DNA from 3 places in the Saccharopolyspora antiqui genome. Region 3 is predicted to be linked to each of the others. Evidence: riboswitches for the same ligand, from Rfam matches in the RefSeq annotation. Region 3 holds a riboswitch; each other region holds the start of a gene.
The links. Region 3 has a riboswitch for thiamine pyrophosphate ahead of thiO (glycine oxidase ThiO). Riboswitches for the same ligand answer to the same signal wherever they lie in the genome.
Positions count from the first base shown of each region.

Region 1 (5,985 bases), on a different contig from region 3:
CGACCACATCGAACTGCTGGAGGACCAGCTGAGGCTGGTCAGCATCGACCGCAACGAGGCCGCCCAGCTCAACACCGATCTCCGCAAGCTCTGCGACGACACCCGCCGGGGTCTGGACGCCGCCGAGCAGCGGCTCAAGCGCATCGAGAGCTCCGACACCGGACTGCCAGCGGCCTCCCAGCGGGTGCAGAACATGCTCTCGATCGCCGAGGAAGAAGTGCAGAACCTGCGCGAACAGGCAAAACGACAGGCCGAGATCCTCCGGGGCAGCGCCGAGACCGAGGCGCGCGAGCTGCTCGGCCAAGCCCAGCGGGCCGCCGGCGAGCTGCGCGACGAGTGCGGCGAACTGATCGCCGACGTCGAGGAGCGGCGCGCCCGGCTGCACCGCGAGCACGACCAGAAGGCCAGCGAACTGCGCTCCCGGGAACGCCGACTGCGGCAGAACATCCGCAACGAGTACAAGCGGACCATGGAGATGGCGCAGGAGGAGGCCAACGAGCTGATCGCCGAGACGCAGCGGCAGTGCGGCCGGTGGGACACCGAGTCCGAGCAGCTGCGGTCCGAGGTGCTGGAGGAGATCCGCGTCAACCAGCTCCGGCTGGAGGAGATGCGCGAATCCGTGCTGTCCGCAATGGACAGAGCCCGGCAGATGCTCGAAGACTCCGCGACGGCCCTCCGCGACCAGCAGCAGCGAACGGGACAGGCCGAACTGCCGATCGAGGACGAGGTGGAGCCGCCGATGCGACTGCCCGAACAGCGCGACGACGTGCAGACCTTCACCATTCCCATCGAGCGGCAGCACACCAACGGCACCGCCCCGAAACCCGGCCCCGCGCGGCAGAACTGATCGGAGCACCTCGTGGATCTGCTCGTGCTGATGTTCGTGACCGGATTCGCCGTGGCCACGTTGATCTTCTGGCCCCTGCTGCACCGCGCCAACCGGCGCCTCGCCGAAACCGGGGTGTCCGAATCTTCGACCACGCCGAATGGCAAGCACGCCCTGCGGCCTGCGGCGCTGCGGAACCCGGCGACGCCGAAGGTCATCCCCCGCCGACCGACCAGCACCGAAGATCAGCCCACGCCGAGTGAATCCAAGGCCGAGTCCGAGGTGCAGGCCGAACCGGAGCAGGTCGAACCGGAGGAGCAGGTCGAGTCGGTGCGGGTCGCGCCGCAGCAGCGATCGGCGGAACCGATCGAGATGCCGGTGCTGCCCACCGACCTGTTCGAGAAGCACTTCGAGGCCAAGTTCAACCGGTCCCGCCAGCGGCTCGCCAAGCTGCGCAGCGAGATCAACAAGAACTGATTCGCCCCGTTGGCCGCAGGCTCGCCGCGATCACTCGTCGTCACCGGCGGATTGCTGCCGCTGCTTGCGGCGATCCGCCATGTAGAACGGCGCCGCCGCGAGTATCGGCACCAACATGCCCGTCAGCACGATCAGCAGAGAAGTGCCCACAGCCGCCTGAAACTCCGTCCACGGTGGGAAGATTCCTCGCCCGGACGGGCGTCTCGCTGAGAGAATCGCCGCACGGCGCTGATCGTTAGCGCAACCCAATGTGCGCCCAGTCACACCGCGTCGGCCCAGTCACACCGCGCCAGCCCCGTCACACCGCGTCGACCCCAGTCACATCGCGTCGGAGTTTCTTCCTGCCCCGACAACGGGTTTCGACGGCTAGTTCACCCAGCGCGCGGTGGGCCACGGCTCCTTGATCCAGGCGCTGTTCCAGAACAGCCACTCGTACTCGGTCGCGCGGGTGAACGCTTCGAGCATTCGCTCCCGCATCTCGTCATCGACGCTGCCCGCGACCCGGTCGGTGAGGTCGCGGGCGGCCAGCACCGCTTCGGCGAACTCGTCGTCGGCGTAGGTCTCGATCCACGCCCGGTAGGGGTGGCCTTCGGCGCCGCCGGTGGCCGCCAGGATCGTGGTGCCGACGTGCTGGTACACCCAGAAGCACGGCAGCAGCGCCGCCAACAGCACCGGGTAGGGCTCGGTCAACGCGGTCGCCCGCAGGTACGAGGTGTATGCCAGGCACGACGGCGAGGTGTCGATCCCGGCGATCTCGGCATCGGAGAGGCCGAACTCCGCGACGTACCCGGCGTGCAGCCGACGCTCCTCGATCAACGCGCCCTGCGACGCACCGGCCAGGAACGCGGCGTCCTCGGCGTCCTCGGCCCGCGTCGCGGCCGCCGCCAGGGCCTGCGCGAAACCGACCAGGTAGCGCGCGTCCTGCACGATGTAGAAGGCGAAGCGGTCCCGATCCAGCGTGCCGTCGGTGAGCGCGGCGTTGAACGGGTGCTCGACGATCGCCTGCTGCAGATCGACGGTGTGCGCCCAGGCCCGGGCGCAGAAACCATCAGCGGGCGGTGCGGCCAGCTTGCTCATCAGAACCTCTCGTTGGTCGTCGAAGCGATTTCCGCGCTGCGGGCCGGCAGATCCGGCGCGCCCGCCGCTCACCACCAGTGGTGGAAGTGGTGCACCGGGCCGTGGCCGTGGCCGACGTCCAGCCGATCGGACGCGCGCAGCGCCTCGGTCAGGTACTCCTTGGCTTCGCGCACCGCTTCGAGCCAGTCCGCGCGCTGCGGGCGCAGCGCGGCGATCGCGGCCGACAGCGTGCAACCGGTGCCGTGGTCATTGGTGGTCGCCACCCGCTCGCTGGCGAGGAACTCGGCGATCCCGTCGCCGTAGAGCAGGTCCACACTGGACTGCCCGTCGAGGTGGCCGCCCTTGAGCAGCACCTGCTTGGCACCCAGCCCGGCCAGCCGCTCGGCCTGCGCGGGCATGCCGTCGGGATCGGTGATCTCCGGCTCGCCCAGCAGGTCGGCGGCCTCCGGCAGGTTCGGCGTGATCAGATCGACCCGCGGCAGCAGCTCGTCGCGCAGCACGGCGACCGCCTCCGGCGCCAGCAGCCGATCGCCGCTCTTGGCCACCATGACCGGGTCCAGCACCACGTGCGGCGGCGCGTAGCGGTCGAGGACCCCGATGACCGCGCGGATCACCTCCGCGTTGGCCAGCATGCCGATCTTGACCGCGTCCACCCGCACGTCGTCGAGCAGCGTGACCAGCTGGGCGGTGACGAACTCCGGCGGGACCTCGTGCACCTCGGAAACCCCGGTGGTGGTCTGCGCCACCAGCGCGGTGATCACGGACATGCCGTAGGCGCCGTGCGCGGAGAAGGTCTTCAGGTCGGCTTGCACACCGGCACCACCGCTGGGATCGGTGCCCGCGATGGTCAGCACATTGGGAACCATGACGTCCCTCCGCTAGTACGAGCTAGGTCAGGTTCAACGGGTCTGTTCTCAGCCCGGCAGCCGGGCACCCCGCGTCACTCGCACCAACCTAACAACCGCAGGCGATCCAGGGCCATGCCCATCAATCGATCAATCCCACCACCGCGCCCGCGGTCAGCACCTCACCGGCCCGGACCTGGTGCCACAGGGTGCCGGTGGCCAAGGCCGAAACCCAACCGATCCGGCGGCCGAAACGGTCGTCGGCCACCCGGACCTCCGCCAACCGGTCGCCGACGTGCACCTGGCTGCCGTCCGCGGCCAGCCAGCAGACCAGCACCCCGCGCGCCGGAGGGCAGCCGGTCGGCTGCCGCCCCAGAGCCGGGAAATTCAACTCGGTCATCCCCGCCCCCTCGATGATCGCCCCAGCATTGCGCCAGGTGCCGCCGACGACAAGACCATTCGGCCGCAGCACCACCCCGATGGCGCAACGGGACAGCGATCGAATTCACACCGTGAAGACGCCCACTGGCAGCGAAGGTGAGCCTTCCTCGCGGACTAAGCTGGATTGCGATGGAAACCACTACCGATGCCCCCGGCTCCGCCCGTTCCCGTCGGCGACCGCGGCCCGAGGATCCCGCCCGCATCTGGGCCCCGCTGGCGAGCCTGACCGAAGCCGCCGTCGCGGCCGCCGGATCCGGGACCGTGGCGATCACCCGCGGGTTCGACCGCAACAGCAGGCAGCGCGCCAAGGCGCTGCGCGAGCTGCTGGGCCAGCGGGGCGTCGCGGCGATCGAGGTGACGCCAGCGCCGGGCAGCGACCGGCTGTTGGCCGACGCCCAGATCACCGCCGTGGTCAACCTGATCGGCGCCGGTTCGTGGCAGCCCTACCGGCTGGCCGCGAAGCTGCGCGCCCCGGTGCTGACGCCGAAACCCGGCGACCGCCCGGCCGAGGACGTCCAGCGCGATGTGATCGCCCTGGCCGGGGAAACGGGCCAGCGCGACGTCGCCATCTCGCACGTCGCCATCCGCTCCGAGGACCCCGCGGCCAGTCGGCTGACGCTGAGCTACCGGGGCGAGCAGCTCGCGGTTCCCGGCGGCTGGTTGACCGTCGAGTTGCGCGACGGTCAACTGCTGATCCAGGTCGGCGGCGTCAACTTCGCGGAGCAGACGATTACCACCGACCAGCTCCGGGTGGAGGCCTTCGACGCGCCGCACCGGCTGGTACGCGACGAGCTGCCGATCGCCGACTTCGAAGGCGCGGTCACCTTCACCGCAGAACCAGCAGGCCTGCGCATCTGTCCAGTCTGAGGCTCCGTTGCGGCGCGGCCGCGACATGATGCACCCTTGATGTGATCTAGACCATTTCTGGTGACCGATCCGGTGAAACGTCGTCACAGGTCTCCCGCCAGCCCGTCCCTCGATCAACACTGCGCGCGGGAGACAAGCGCGCGGACTGCACCAGGGAGGCTGGGAATCGTGGAGCCCACCAAGCAGTGGCACGTGAGCTGCCGCGATGTCGCAGGCAGACGTAGGGACATGTCGGTATTCGTCAACCAGGGCAGTGTGGTGGTCGTCGCGCCGCCCGGCGAAACAGCGGTGTTGTCCCCGTTGGAGGTCGGCAGACTGCGCGCGGCCCTGCGCGACGCGGTTGTGCAGGCCGCCGCGCAGGAATGAACTGGTCGGGAGCGGGCCGCTTCCGCGCCCCCGACCGGATCCGGAGGTGAGCACCTTGAGGCAACGGTTGGTGGCGCTGCTGGGGCGCGTGATACCGCCGCTGCACACCACGTTCGTACTGGTCAAGCAGGGGGTCATCGGCCCGGTCCGGCCGGACAAACTGCTGCGCATCGTGCTGGCCTGGCGCCGCTGGGGCCTCACCCCGCCGCTGGCCTTCGCCGTCGGCGCGGTGCGCCACCCCGACCGCCCCGCAGTGATCGACGAGCGCGCCGCGCTCAGCTATGCCGAGGTTTCGCAGCGCACCACCCGGCTGGCGGGCGGCCTGCGCAATCGCATCCCCCACGGCACCCGGATCGCGGCGCTGTGCCGCAACCACCACGGGCTGCTCGAAACGACCGTCGCCGCCGCCAAGATCGGCGTCGACGTGGTGCTGCTCAACACCGGTCTGAGCACCAAGCAGCTCACCGACGTGCTCGCCGCACAGCGGGTCGGGCTACTGGTGCTGGACGCCGAATTCCGCGACCGCCTGGCCGACCTGCCCGAAGACCTCGACGTCGTGCTGGCGTGGACCGACGGCGCCACCCGGCACACCACGCTGGAACACCTCATCGCCACCTCCCCGGCCCGGCAGCTGCCCCGGCCGACCCGGCATTCCCGGATGATCGTGTTGACCTCCGGCACCACCGGAACTCCCAAGGGCGCCCGCCGCCCCGACCCGCCGGGCCTGGCACCGGCCGCGGCGATCCTGTCCCGCGTGCCGCTGCGCAGCGGAGAACGGATGCTGATCAGCGCGCCGCTGTTCCACACCTGGGGACTCGCCGCCTTCCAGCTCGGCTCCGTGCTCGGCGCGACGCTGGTGCTGCGCCACAAATTCGACCCCGAACAGGCGCTGGCCGCGGTGCAACGCCACCGGTGCACGTCGATGTTCGCGGTGCCGGTGATGCTGCAACGCATCCTTGAACTCCCCGCGCGGACCCGAGCCGTGTACGACCACAGCTCGCTGCGCATCGTGGCGATCAGCGGTTCGGCGCTGCCAGCCGAGCTGGCCACCCGGTTCCGGCGCGCCTTCGGACCGGTGCTGTACAA
Region 1 is NZ_JBQQBO010000040.1:26,721-32,705, reverse strand. Features, by position in the region: gene ACTWQN_RS36340 (hypothetical protein) at 1-847, shown strand, start outside; gene ACTWQN_RS36335 (hypothetical protein) at 860-1,303, shown strand; gene tenA (thiaminase II) at 1,670-2,380, opposite strand; gene thiD (bifunctional hydroxymethylpyrimidine kinase/phosphomethylpyrimidine kinase) at 2,449-3,246, opposite strand; TPP riboswitch at 3,234-3,328, opposite strand; gene ACTWQN_RS36320 (hypothetical protein) at 3,368-3,625, opposite strand; gene ACTWQN_RS36315 (hypothetical protein) at 3,796-4,533, shown strand; gene ACTWQN_RS36310 (hypothetical protein) at 4,762-4,899, shown strand; gene ACTWQN_RS36305 (AMP-binding protein) at 4,946-5,985, shown strand, end outside.
Region 1: it holds a riboswitch for thiamine pyrophosphate, as region 3 does, so the genes downstream of both, thiD (bifunctional hydroxymethylpyrimidine kinase/phosphomethylpyrimidine kinase) here and thiO (glycine oxidase ThiO) in region 3, are expected to answer to the same signal.

Region 2 (5,985 bases), on a different contig from region 3:
GGTGAGCGTCGCCGCGACGCCGACCCCGGCGATGTTGGCCAGCAGTTTCGGGGCGGCGCCGAAGTGCTGCTCGGCGCGCCGCACCGCGGCTTCGAAGGCCGCGGCGTCGCGCACGTCCAACGCGACCGGCAGCGCCTCGGATCCCGCTTCGGCCACCGCCGTCGCGGCGCGCTCGGTGCCTTCGGCGGCGATGTCCACGGCCACGATCCGGTAGCCGGAGGTGGCGAGCTTGACCGCGGTGGCGTAGCCGATGCCGGAACCGGCACCGGTGACGATCGCCGTGCGAACCTCGTTCATCGTGCGGGGTCCTCCCGAGTTGTCCAGTGTGGATGCGCCGTTTCGATGGTGCGGAGAAAACCGGTTTTCGCTGCCGCAGCCTATGCCGCCCAGGACCCGCGATGTCAAGGTCTGACCAACAGGAGACCGGTTTTCCGCTGCTATGGTCGGCGGCGTGACGAATCGGCAGGGACGGGCCCGGCTGGTCGACGTCGCCGAGCGGGCCGGGGTGACCAAGTCGGTCGTCTCCCGGGTGCTCAACGACGATCCGACGCTGTCGGCGCGGCCGGAGACCCGGCGGCGCGTGTTGGCCGCCGCCGCGGAGCTCGGTTACCGCGCGCATGCGGGCGCCCGCGCCCTGGCCGGTTCCAGCGCGCGGGCCATCGCGATGCTGATCCCGGACCTGACGAACCCGGTCTACGCGCGGATCCTGCGCGGCGCCTACCGGTGCGCCCGGCTGGCCGGGTACGTCGTGCTGGTCACCGAGGACGCCGAGGGGACCGAAGCCGACGAATCGATCACCGAGCTGGTCGCGGCCGGTCGGGTCGACGGGCTGCTGATCGCCTCGGCGCGCCCAGATCACCCGTTGCTGGCCGAACCGACGCTGGCCGACGTGCCGCACGTGTTCGTCAACCGTGGCGTGCCGGGCTCCGGGCGCAACGTGCTGATGGACGGCGCGCAGGCCAGCGCGGCGGCCGTGCGGCATCTGCTCGCGCACGGCCATCGGGCCATCGGCCACGTGGCCGGACCTGCCGAGATCGAGCCGTCGCAGGGCCGGGAACGGGGCTTCCACCAGGAAATGCGGGCGCACGAACTGGTGGGGTCGATGTCGCGCGGTGAGTTCACCGGGGCGGGTGGGGCGGCGGCCGCCATTCGGCTGCTCGCCGAGCACCCGGAGCTGACGGCCATCTACGTCAGCATGTTCAGCCAGGCCGTCGGGGTCGTGCACGCGATCCGGCAGAGCGGGCGGCGCATCCCCGAGGACGTGTCGGTGATCAGCTACGACGACCTGCCCTTCGCCGACTACCTGGAGCCACCGCTGACCACGGTGGCGATGCCGGTGCAGGACCTGGGCCAGGCGGCCGTCGGAGCGCTGCTGGCGCAGCTGCGCGGCGAAGCGCCGCACGACGTGTTGGTGCCCGCGACGCCGCAAGTCGTCGGACGCCGCTCGGTGTGCTTCAGCCGTGTGCCAGATGTACGCGTCTGACCAGGAGAAACCCGGTCATTGGCCGCTGCCGTAGGGTCGGGTGAGGATCTCCAGGATGTGGCCGTTGGGGTCGTCGAAGTAGACGCCGCGCCCGCCGTCACGGGTGTTGATCTGCCCCGGTTCCCGGTGCGCCGGGTCGGCCCAGTGCGCCAGCCCCTGCGCCTTGATCCGCCCGAAGATCTCGTCGAACTCCGCCTCGCTGACCAGGAACGCGTAGTGCTGCGAAGTGATCTCGCCGTCGGTCTCCAGGTAGTCCAGGGTGACGTCGTTGCTGGTCTGCACGCAGATGAACGGGCCGAAGGGCTCCGGCTCGGGCAGCCCCAGCAGGTCGGCCAGGAACCTGGCGGAGGCGACCTTGTCGGTGACTGCGACGATCGTGTGGTTCAGCTGAACAGCCATGATCTCGCTCGCTTTCCTCGTCGTTTCCGCGACGTGTCGAGGCTAGGAGCTATACCTAGGTCGAAGTCAATGGCTGTCGTGCTCGGCGCTGCGGGATCCGTCTCCCCGAAGCAACGGGATTGCCACTAAGGTGATCATCAGGAAACGGATGGAGGCGCTGTCATGGAACGGCAGGACGATTCCGGTTTGTCGTCGATCGACATGAACAGGCCCAGCGTCGCGCGGATGTACGACTACTACCTGGGCGGCAAGGACAATTACCAGGTCGACCGCGACGCCGTCGAGCGGGTGGCCCAGGCCATGCCGGAAATCCGCCAGCTCGCCCAGGAGAACCGGGCGTTCCTGCGGCGCGCGGTGCGGTACATGGCCCGCCAAGGGGTCAAGCAGTTCATCGACATCGGCTCGGGTCTGCCCACCGTCGGCAACACGCACGAGATCGCGCAGGAGATCAACCCGGATGCCCGCGTGGTCTACGTCGACAACGACCCGATCGTTCTCGCGCACGGTCGCGCCCTGCTGGCCTCCGACGACAACACCACCGTGGTCACCGCCGACATGCACCGCCCAGCCGAAGTGCTCGAACATCCCGAGACGGCCAGGCTGATCGACTTCGACGAACCCGTCGCCGTGCTCATGATCGCCATGGTGCACTTCCTGACGGTCGAGGAACGTCCCGCGGTCATGGGCCAGTTGCGCGCCGTCCTGGCTTCCGGCAGTCACATCGCGGCCACCCACGTCACCACGGATGACAAATCACCGGACGCGGTCGCTCAGATCGAGTCGGTCTACGCGGCCACCCCGACCCCCATCTACTTCCGCGACCACACCGAGATCGGCCGCTTCTTCGACGGCTTCGACCTCGTCGACCCAGGTCTGGTCACCATCGACGGCTGGCAGCCCGACCCGATCGACCCGGGACCGGAAGCCACCGGCTGGCTGTACGGAGCCGTCGGCCGCAAGAGCTGAGAGTTGCAGTTGACCCGGTGCGGCCACTCCTGAAGTCGACGCGGCCCGGGATCCACTGGGCGACCAGGGCTCCGCGATCCTGGTGCGCGCCAAGGTGAACGTCTTGACGATCTGCGCGGCCGGTCTTCGTGATTTCCGCTGTCGGAGACGATTTCCCCGGACCGGTCTGACATCGCCGGATTCGGCGGGGTAGGGTGTCGCCGAACTATCCACGCGGGAGCTCGGGCGCACCGGGCTGAGAGGGTGGCACCACACGCGCCACCGACCGCTGAACCTGTCCGGGTAATTCCGGCGTAGGGAGCTGTTGATGGCCCTTGATGTCGATCGTTCCGAAGTTCCGCACACTCTCGACGAACCCGCACCCAAGACGCTCGGTGTGCTCGACCAGGGCGCGTTCTGGGGCAACCTCGGGGTCAGCCTGCTCGGTTTCAGCGGCGCGCTGGCCGTGCTCGCCCCCAGCGGTGTGCCGCAGTTGTCGTTCCTCGCCGCGGTGGTGGCGTGCGTGGTCGGGACCGTGCTGGGCAGCGTCATGGTCGGCATCGCGGCGATTCCCGGTGCGCGCACCGGGGCGCCGTCGATGATGTTGCTGCGCGGGCTTTTCGGCACCAAGCTGTCGTACCTGCCGACCGTGCTGAACATCCTGCAGCTGGTCGGTTGGGGCACCTTCGAGCTGCTGGTGATCGCGCAGGGTACGGCGGCGTTGTTCGGCGGCGGTCCGCAGTGGCTGTACGTGCTGGTGGCCGGGGTGCTGACCACCGCGCTCACGCTGCGCCCGCTCGGTGCGCTGCGGTTGTTGCGCCGCTACGTGAGCATCGCGGTGGCGATCGCGATGGTGTACTTCTTCGTCCAACTGCTGCGCCACCCGCTGCCGGAGCTGAACAATGGTTCCTGGCAAGGGTTTTGGCCCGGTGCGGACGCCGCGCTGGCGGTCGCGGTGTCCTGGATCCCGGTCGCCTCGGACTACTCGCGGCACTCGAAGTCCGCGGCTGGCGCGTTCACCGCTGCCACGGTGGGTTATTCGGTCACCCAGATCGCTTGCTACCTGTTGGGGTTGCTCGGGTTGGCGTTGGTCGGCGGCGATGCGGACAAGGCGTTCGATCCGCTGCTCGCGGTGCCGCTCGGGGTGATCTTCTTCGGGATCCTGGTGTTGCGCGAGGTGGACCAGTCCTTCGCCGACACCTACTCGACGGCGGTGTCGATCCAGAACCTGCGGCCCAGCACGGATCGTCGGGTGCTGAGCGTGGCCGTCGGTGTGGTGACGACGTTGTTGGCGCTGACCCTGGACATCGCCCAGTTCTCGAACTTCCTGCTGCTGATCGGATCGGTTTTCGTGCCGCTGTTCGGGGTGCTGGCGGTGGATTACTTCCTGCCCGGCCGCCGCCAGAGCTGGGACCTGTCCGCGCACGCCCCGTCCCGGTGGGGGATGCTGGTGGCCTGGCTGCTGGGTTTCGTGGTGTTCCAGCTGATCAACCCCGGCGAACTCGGCTGGTGGACGGACCTCTGGACCAACCTCCAAGCCCTCCTCACCTTCACCCCACCAACCTGGCTCAGCGCCTCCCTCGCATCATTCCTAACCGCAGCAATAGCAGCCGCGATAATCGGCACAGCCACCCGCCGCACCCACAAGCCATAACCGAGTGAAGGGCACCTTCGACCGACTAAGCCGGTCAAAGGTGCCCTTCACCCCTCACTCGAACGAGAGCCGGGCGCTAGTCGTCGCTCGGGATGGGTGGAATGGGGTTAGTGGTCGCGGTGGGTTACCAGTTGGGCCAGGGCGCTCAGTTCTTCGGCTGCTCGTGGGCTGGGGTCGCAGCGGCGGAGGTCGCTGAGGGCCGCGGCGAGTAGTTCGTCGGCTTGGTTCTGGCTCCAGGTGCGGCCACCGGCCAGGGCGATCAGCTCGGCGCATTGGGCCAGTTCGCTGCCGGACAGCGGCTGGTCGCGGAGGTAGAGGGCGGCCAGCCGCTGACCGGCGGGCATGCCGGAGGTCAGCGCGGAAACCACCGGCAGGGTCTTCTTGCGGGTGCGCAGGTCGGAGAACACCGGTTTGCCGGTGATCGCCGGATCGCCCCAGATGCCCAGCAGATCGTCGACGTGCTGGAAGGCCAGCCCCAGCCGCTCGCCGAAGCTGCGCAGCCGGGTGATCTGCGTGCCCTTGCCGCCGCCGAACAACGCGCCCAGCGCACACGCGCAGCCCAGCAGCGCCCCGGTCTTGTCGCGGGCCATGCGTTGGCATTCCGCCAGATCGACGTCCCGGCGTTCCTCGAAGTCGAGGTCCGCGATCTGCCCGTTGATCAGGTTCAGCACGGCGGTGCTCAACGTCCGCACCGCGTTGGCGGCCTCGGGATGCCGACATCCGCCCAACACGTCGGCGGCCAGCGCCAGCAGCGCATCCCCGGCGAGGATCGCCGAACCGCTGCCGAACACCGTCCACGCGGTGGGTCGATGGCGCCGGGTGACGTCGCCGTCCAGCACGTCGTCGTGCAGCAGCGAGAAGTTGTGCACCAGCTCCACCGCGACGGCGGCGGGCACCGCCGAGGCGGCATCACCGCCGACGGAGGTGGCGGCGAGCAGCACCATCGCGGGTCGCAGCGCCTTGCCGCGGTCGGCGCGGACCGGGTTGCCGCGCTCGTCCCACCACCCGAAGTGGTAGCCGGTGATCTGCTGCATGCGGGTGGGCAACCGGTCGACCGCGGCCCGCAAGGCGGGCTCGACCATCGCGCGGCTACGTGTCAACGCCTCGTAGGCCGTGCCCGCCTTGTTGGCGTCGTGCTGAATGGTGGCCATCCGATTTCCCTTCGAACAGGCGAATTTCTTCACAGGTCGTGTTGTGCGGCTGGGCGCCGATTGGGGACGCGGTGTCAGCGGGCGATTTCGACGTGTTCGAGGACACCGAGCGCGTCCGGTACCAGGACTGCGGCGGAGAAGTAGGCGCTGACCAGGTACGAGATCACCGCTTGTTCGCTGATGCCGGTGAACTGGACGCTGAGCCCGGGGCGGTGCTCGTCCGGGATGCCGGTTTGCCGCAACCCGATGACGCCGTGGTCTTCCTCGCCGGTGCGCATCGCCAGGATCGAACTGGTGCCGGTTGCGCTGATCGGGATCTTGTCGCTGGGCAGCACCGGTACGCCCCGCCAGGC
Region 2 is NZ_JBQQBO010000041.1:19,522-25,506, reverse strand. Features, by position in the region: gene ACTWQN_RS36525 (SDR family NAD(P)-dependent oxidoreductase) at 1-297, opposite strand, end outside; gene ACTWQN_RS36520 (LacI family DNA-binding transcriptional regulator) at 452-1,483, shown strand; gene ACTWQN_RS36515 (VOC family protein) at 1,499-1,882, opposite strand; gene ACTWQN_RS36510 (SAM-dependent methyltransferase) at 2,045-2,848, shown strand; TPP riboswitch at 3,052-3,165, shown strand; gene ACTWQN_RS36505 (purine-cytosine permease family protein) at 3,156-4,481, shown strand; gene ACTWQN_RS36500 (family 2 encapsulin nanocompartment cargo protein polyprenyl transferase) at 4,589-5,632, opposite strand; gene ACTWQN_RS36495 (family 2B encapsulin nanocompartment shell protein) at 5,707-5,985, opposite strand, start outside.
Region 2: it holds a riboswitch for thiamine pyrophosphate, as region 3 does, so the genes downstream of both, ACTWQN_RS36505 (purine-cytosine permease family protein) here and thiO (glycine oxidase ThiO) in region 3, are expected to answer to the same signal.

Region 3 (5,985 bases):
CGTCCTGCTGCTGCGCGACCCGTCGGCGTCCGGTCTGCTGCTCGCGCTGTACGTGGTGCTGCAACCGGCGGCCCGCGACAGCATGACCGGCGCCTTGGAACGCACCGGGGGCGCGGTGCTCGGCGTGACCGCGCTGGCGTTGCTGATCACCCTGCTGCCGGGCGCGTTCCTATTGGTACCGCTGGTGATCGGCGGCATGTTGCTGAACATGGCGCGGTTGCGCGGCGAGTACCAGACGCTGCTGGGTTGTCTGATCGTGGTGACCGTGGTCGATCAGGCGTTGCGGCTGGAGCGGCCGCCGGTGAACGTGGCGATCAGCTTCGCGGCGAACACGGCGGTCGGCGCGGCCATCGCGCTCATCGTCGGCTACGTCAGCTATCTGGTGCTGCCCAGCAGCATCCTGCCGGACGTGCGCGGCGCGGTGCGCTCCACGGTGTGGTCGGTGTCGGAGCTGCTGCGCAGCGTGCGCGCCGCTGGCCAGGGCGTCGATCTGCCCGCGGCGTTGCAGGCGGCGAACGTGCTCGCGTTGCGGCGCACCCAAGATCTGCTCGGCATGCCCGCGCTGCTCGACGGGATCGGCGAGGAGACCGACGACGACCGCGCGACCCGCGCGGCGGCCATCGCGCTCGACGCGTTGCGGCAGGACGTCGCGACCCTCGCGTTCCGGCCGGAGGCCGAACAGGCGGTCGCGGTCCCGGCGCTGCGCGCGGTGGACGACCTGCTGGCCGGCAAGCCGACGGCGCGGATCCCGGACGTGCCGGAGGGCAGCGCCCCGGCCACCGAACTGCTGGCGAGCTCGCTGGTCGAGAACGCCCTGCACGCCCGCCTGGCCATCGACCGGACCTTCGGCTACGACAGCCCGTGGAAGAGCTACACGATCACCTTCGTCCGCCCCCAACGCCTCCACATCCGCTGACCGCCCACCGAGGCCGTCGGCACTGACGGCTACGCTCAGTGAGATGATCACACTCAGCGCGTTCGGCGACGAATCCGTGCTGGAAGCCTCAGCGGGAGGTTTCTACGTGCTCGCTGCAGTGGTGTTCGACGTTGGTGTTCATGAGGTGGCGCGCACTGCGTTGGCGGGGCTGCGCGGGAAACGCCCCAAAATGAAGCTGCACTGGAACGACATGGATGCCCAGCAGCGGCGCAGCGCGACGAAGGCCATTGCGGACCTGCCCGGATTTCACGTTGTCACGGTCGGAACCCCGGTGCCGTTGAAACGTCAGGAACGTGCCCGCGCGGCATGCCTGACCCGGTTGGTGGTCGAGTTGCACGATTTCGGTGTCAACGAGTTGTGCTTGGAAAGCCGCACCACGGCACTCAATGCCCGAGACATCGCCACAGCCCGCGGGGCCCGCTTCAGCCTTCCCCCGGGTGCCCGTTTCCACGTGGTGCATCTACCTGGCAAGTCGGAACGGCTGCTTTGGGCAGCCGACATCGTTGCGGGCGCGGTACGAACCGATCGCATGGGGATGAGCGGCTATCGGGAATTGCTGAATGACCGCATCTACGAAGTCGAAGTGCCAACCTCGTGTTGATCAGCCATGGCATGCGTACGGCCGGGGTCCCGGTATGCCCCGGGTGCACCCGACCGTGCGACTCGCCCGATGCCCACGGCACCGAACTCCTGCCAAAAGGCTACACCACCGGCGGAATCAGCAACATCATTCGTGCTGGTGACGCGTGCTTGGAACTACCTCACCGGGTCGGGTGGCCGGGGCTGGAGGCTTGGGCCCAGAAGCGTTGTGGGATTCGGCCCGCCAGGGACGCCAGGCGACCGGCTTCGACCGCCGCTCGCATCGCCGCCGCCATGCGCTCCGGGTCCTGGGCTCGGGTGACCGCGGTGGCCAGGAGCACCGCCGAGCAGCCGAGTTCCATGGCCAGCGCCGCGTCCGAGGCCGTGCCGATGCCCGCGTCCAGCACGATCGGGACCGACGCCCGGGAGACGATCATCTCGATGTTGTGCGGGTTCCGGATGCCCAGGCCGGTGCCGATCGGCGAGCCCAGCGGCATCACCGCGGCGCAACCGACCTCTTCGAGCTTCAGCGCCAGCACCGGATCGTCGTTGGTGTAGGCCAGCACCACGAAACCCTGGTCGACCAGCTGCTCGGCGGCGTCCAGCAGCTCGACCGGATCGGGTAGCAGGGTGTCCTCGTCGGCGACGACCTCCAGCTTGACCCAGTTCGTCTCCAACGCTTCGCGGGCCAACTGCGCGGTCAGCACGGCCTCGGCCGCCGTCCGGCAGCCCGCCGTGTTGGGCAGCGCCTCGATGCCCAGCTTGCGCAGCAGGTCGAGCACCCCGGTGCCGCCGCCGGCATCGGCGCGGCGCATCGCCACGGTCGTCAGCTCGGTTCCGGACGCGATCAACGCGCGTTCCAGGACCGCGAGGTTCGTCGCCCCGCCGGTCCCGGTGATCAGTCGCGAGCCGAACTTCCGGTCGGCGATTACCAACGGGTCGTCCATGAGTCTCCTAACGACGGGACCGCCGACTCCGGGCGGCGCGGGTATCGGTGCCGTGGTTCGGTATGCCTCCGTTGCCCCGCAAGGGGTCGATTCGGGCTGGGCCGCAACCTTTCGGGTTGGAAACCCCTCCTCCGGGTGGGGCGGCGTCACGTCACCCTCCTTGCACTGCGGTGAGGACCTCGATGGCGGCATCGGGGCGCAGCGTGGTCTCCGGCCACTGGGCTCGGGGCACCACCGCGCCGTCGAGCGCCACGGCCACTCCCCGCTCGGGCACCCCGAATTCGCGCAGCACCGATGCGAGCGTGGCGTCGGTGGCGGTCTCCCGTGGTTCCCCGTTGAGCACGACGTTCACTGCTGTCCTCCCCATCGACTCGGATCGGCGACCTTGACCTCGGCGGCGGGCTCCTCGCCGCGCAGCAGGGCGAGCACCGCGTCGACAGTGGCCGGGGCGAGCAGGAAGCCGCCGCGGTGGTGCCCGGTGGCCGCCAGCACGCCGGGCTCCAACCAGCCGAGCACCGGCAGGTTGTCGTCGGTGCTCGGGCGCAGCCCGGCCGCGGCCTCGACGAGCTGGTACTCAGAGATGCCCGGCACCAGCTGCTCGGCGTCGGCGATCAGGTCGCGCACCCCGCCCACCGTGACCTCGGTGTCGAAGCCGACTTCGTACTGGGTGGCGCCGAGCACCAGGCCGCCGTCGTCGCGCGGCACGAGGTAGACCGGACGGCCGTGCACCGGACCGCGGACCGTGCGGCTCGGCGGCGGCAGTGCCGTGGCCCGCGCGCGCAGCCGGAGGATTTCGCCCTTCACCGGCCGGATCCGGTCCCGCAGCACGGGATGCAGCGCACCGGAATGCGCACCGGCCGCGATCACCACCATGTCGCAGTCCACAGTGGATTCTTCGAGCTGCACGGCGCCGGGCCGCACGCTCTTCGCCTTCGCCGCGACGAATTCGACGCCCGCCGCGGTGGCCGCCGCGCGCAGCGCGCGCAGCGCCACCCGGTTGTCGACCGCGAGATCACCCGGCACTTCGAGCCCGCCGCGCACCGCCGGGCCCAGCGATGGTTCGAGTCGGCGCAGTTCCCGGCTGGACAGCCGGTTGACGGTGCGGCCGAGCCTGGCGAGGTAGTCGGCCAGGTTGTCCAGTTCGGCCCGGTCGGCGCTGTCGACCCCGACCACGAGGGTTCCCTCGCGGCGCAGGCCAGAAGGCAGCCCGGCGGCGCGGCTCAGCTCGTCGGCGAACGTCGGCCATTGCCGCAGCGACGCCGCACCCAGTTCCAGCAGTTCTTCTTCGCCGGGCCACGCCTCGGCGATCGGCGCCAGCATGCCACCGGCCACGTAAGACGCCCCGGATGCCGGTTCGGCGTCGACGAGTCGCACGCGATGTCCGGCGGCGGCCGCCCGCCAGGCGACGGACATGCCGATGACGCCGCCGCCCACTACGACGACGTGATCGGTTCGTTGTTCAGACACTCCACGCTCCCTGCGCCGGCATGACCCGGATCAGGTTCGACGGTCGGGGCCAACGCCCCCTCTCAGCCCGGTGTCCGGACTCCCGTGCTCACCGAGTCCACCGTACCGGGCGAGGATCTCGACGTCAGTGCCTGTCCCTGAACTCGTTTCACGAACCTGTGCGCTCCGGCGGCGGTGGTGCCAGCAGTTACCCTGTGGAACATGCCTGGATTGGACGGTTTCGGCATCCGCGCTCGCCTCGGCGAGGCACGGCTGTACCTGTGCACCGACGCACGCAGCGAGCGCGGTGACCTCGCGGAGTTCGCGGAGGCCGCGCTCGACGGTGGAGTCGACATCATCCAGTTGCGGGACAAGAACCCGAGTGGCGCTCCGCTGGAAGCCCGCCACGAACTGGCCGCGCTGGAGGTGCTGGCCGAGGCCTGCGTGCGGCACGGTGCGCTGCTCGCGGTGAACGACCGCGCGGACATCGCCATGGCGGCCGAGGCCGACATCCTGCACCTCGGACAGGACGATCTGCCGGTGGAGATCGCCCGGCGCATCGTCGGAGAGCACATCGCGATCGGCAGGTCCACGCACGACGTGGTGCAGGCCGACGCCGCGGCCATCGAACCGGGGGTGGACTACTTCTGCACCGGCCCGGTGTGGACCACGCCGACCAAACCGGGTCGACCGGCGGCCGGGCTGGATCTGGTGGAGCACGCCGCGGAGCACCGGGGACACGGTCGGCCGTGGTTCGCCATCGGCGGCATCGGCCCGGACAACCTCGACGACGCGCTCAAGGCGGGTGCGCAGCGGATCGTCGTGGTTCGCGCGATCACCGAGGCCGAGGATCCCCGCGCGGCCGCGCGGAACCTCCGCGACCGCCTGCCGTGATCGCGGCACCCACGACCGTTGTCGGTACCGGTGACCGGTTAGGTGAGCAGCGTCAGGCCGTAGGCCTGGAGGATTTCGTTCACCGGCTGGAAGTAGGTCGTGCCGCCGGACGAGCAGTTGCCCGAACCACCCGAGGTCACGCCCTGGGCCTGGTCACCGGAGAGCCAGGAGCCACCCGAGTCGCCGGGTTCGGCGCAGACGTTGGTGCGGGTCAGGCCGGACACGGTGCCCTGCGGGTACTGCACCGTCTGGTTCTTGGCCTCGACCGAACCGCAGTGCCAACCGGTCGTCGAACCGGAGCGGCAGATCGACGCACCCTCGGCGGACTCGGACGAGCCGGCGACGCCGACGGTGCTGCCGTCGTACCGGTTCACCGCCGGCTGCGGGGTCTCGCCGGAGCCGACCGCCACCCAGCCGTAGTCGTTGCCCGGGAACGACGAGCCCTCGAACTGGCCGGTGGGCTCCGAGGTGCTGTCGCCCTCGCTGCCGCAGTGCCCGGCGGTCACGAAGCCGCCCTGCACCGAGAACCCGACCGAGCAGCGGCTGCCGCTGCCGATGTAGTAGGCGTTGCCGCCGATGACGTCGGCGTAGGTCCGCGGGTCTTCGAGGGACTCGACGACCCGGACCGCGTCCACCAGGACCCCGGCCGCCCGCACGAACTGCGCCGCCTGGAGCTCGGTGCCCGGCCTGGTGGTGACGACAACGGAGTTCTCGCTGCCGTCGGCGTACCAGCCGGAGACCCCGTCAGGAGCCAGCGTGCTGTACGAGTTGAGGCCTTCGACGACGCCGTTGAGCTCCTCGATGGTGAAGTCGACCTGCCTGGCTTCCGCGCCAGCCGCGCGGATCTCGTCGAAGCGCGCCGGGTCGGTCACGCCGACGACGAGCTTGCCGGACTCGGCGTCGAAGTAGGACCCGCCGAACGTCCCGGCCAGCGAGCCGCGCAGCTGCTGGTCCGCGCGGTTGGCGGCGGCCTCCTGGGCGAGCCGCTCGATGGCCTGGTCCCGGGTCAGCCCGAAGTCACGCTGCATCGCGTCCAGCAGAGTCGCGCTGGCCGGGGTCGGCGCGGTCTCTTCAGTCGCGGTGGCCGGCATGGTCAGCGCTGCTACCGTTCCCGCCGCCAGCAGCACGGTCCCGGCCATTCGGGCCGCGAGTCTGCGCTTCATCTGGTATCTCCCTCGCTGT
Region 3 is NZ_JBQQBO010000019.1:84,358-90,342, forward strand. Features, by position in the region: gene ACTWQN_RS26610 (FUSC family protein) at 1-916, shown strand, start outside; gene ACTWQN_RS26615 (hypothetical protein) at 960-1,538, shown strand; gene ACTWQN_RS26620 (thiazole synthase) at 1,699-2,463, opposite strand; gene thiS (sulfur carrier protein ThiS) at 2,615-2,815, opposite strand; gene thiO (glycine oxidase ThiO) at 2,812-3,930, opposite strand; TPP riboswitch at 3,921-4,026, opposite strand; gene thiE (thiamine phosphate synthase) at 4,132-4,803, shown strand; gene ACTWQN_RS26640 (alpha-lytic protease prodomain-containing protein) at 4,842-5,966, opposite strand.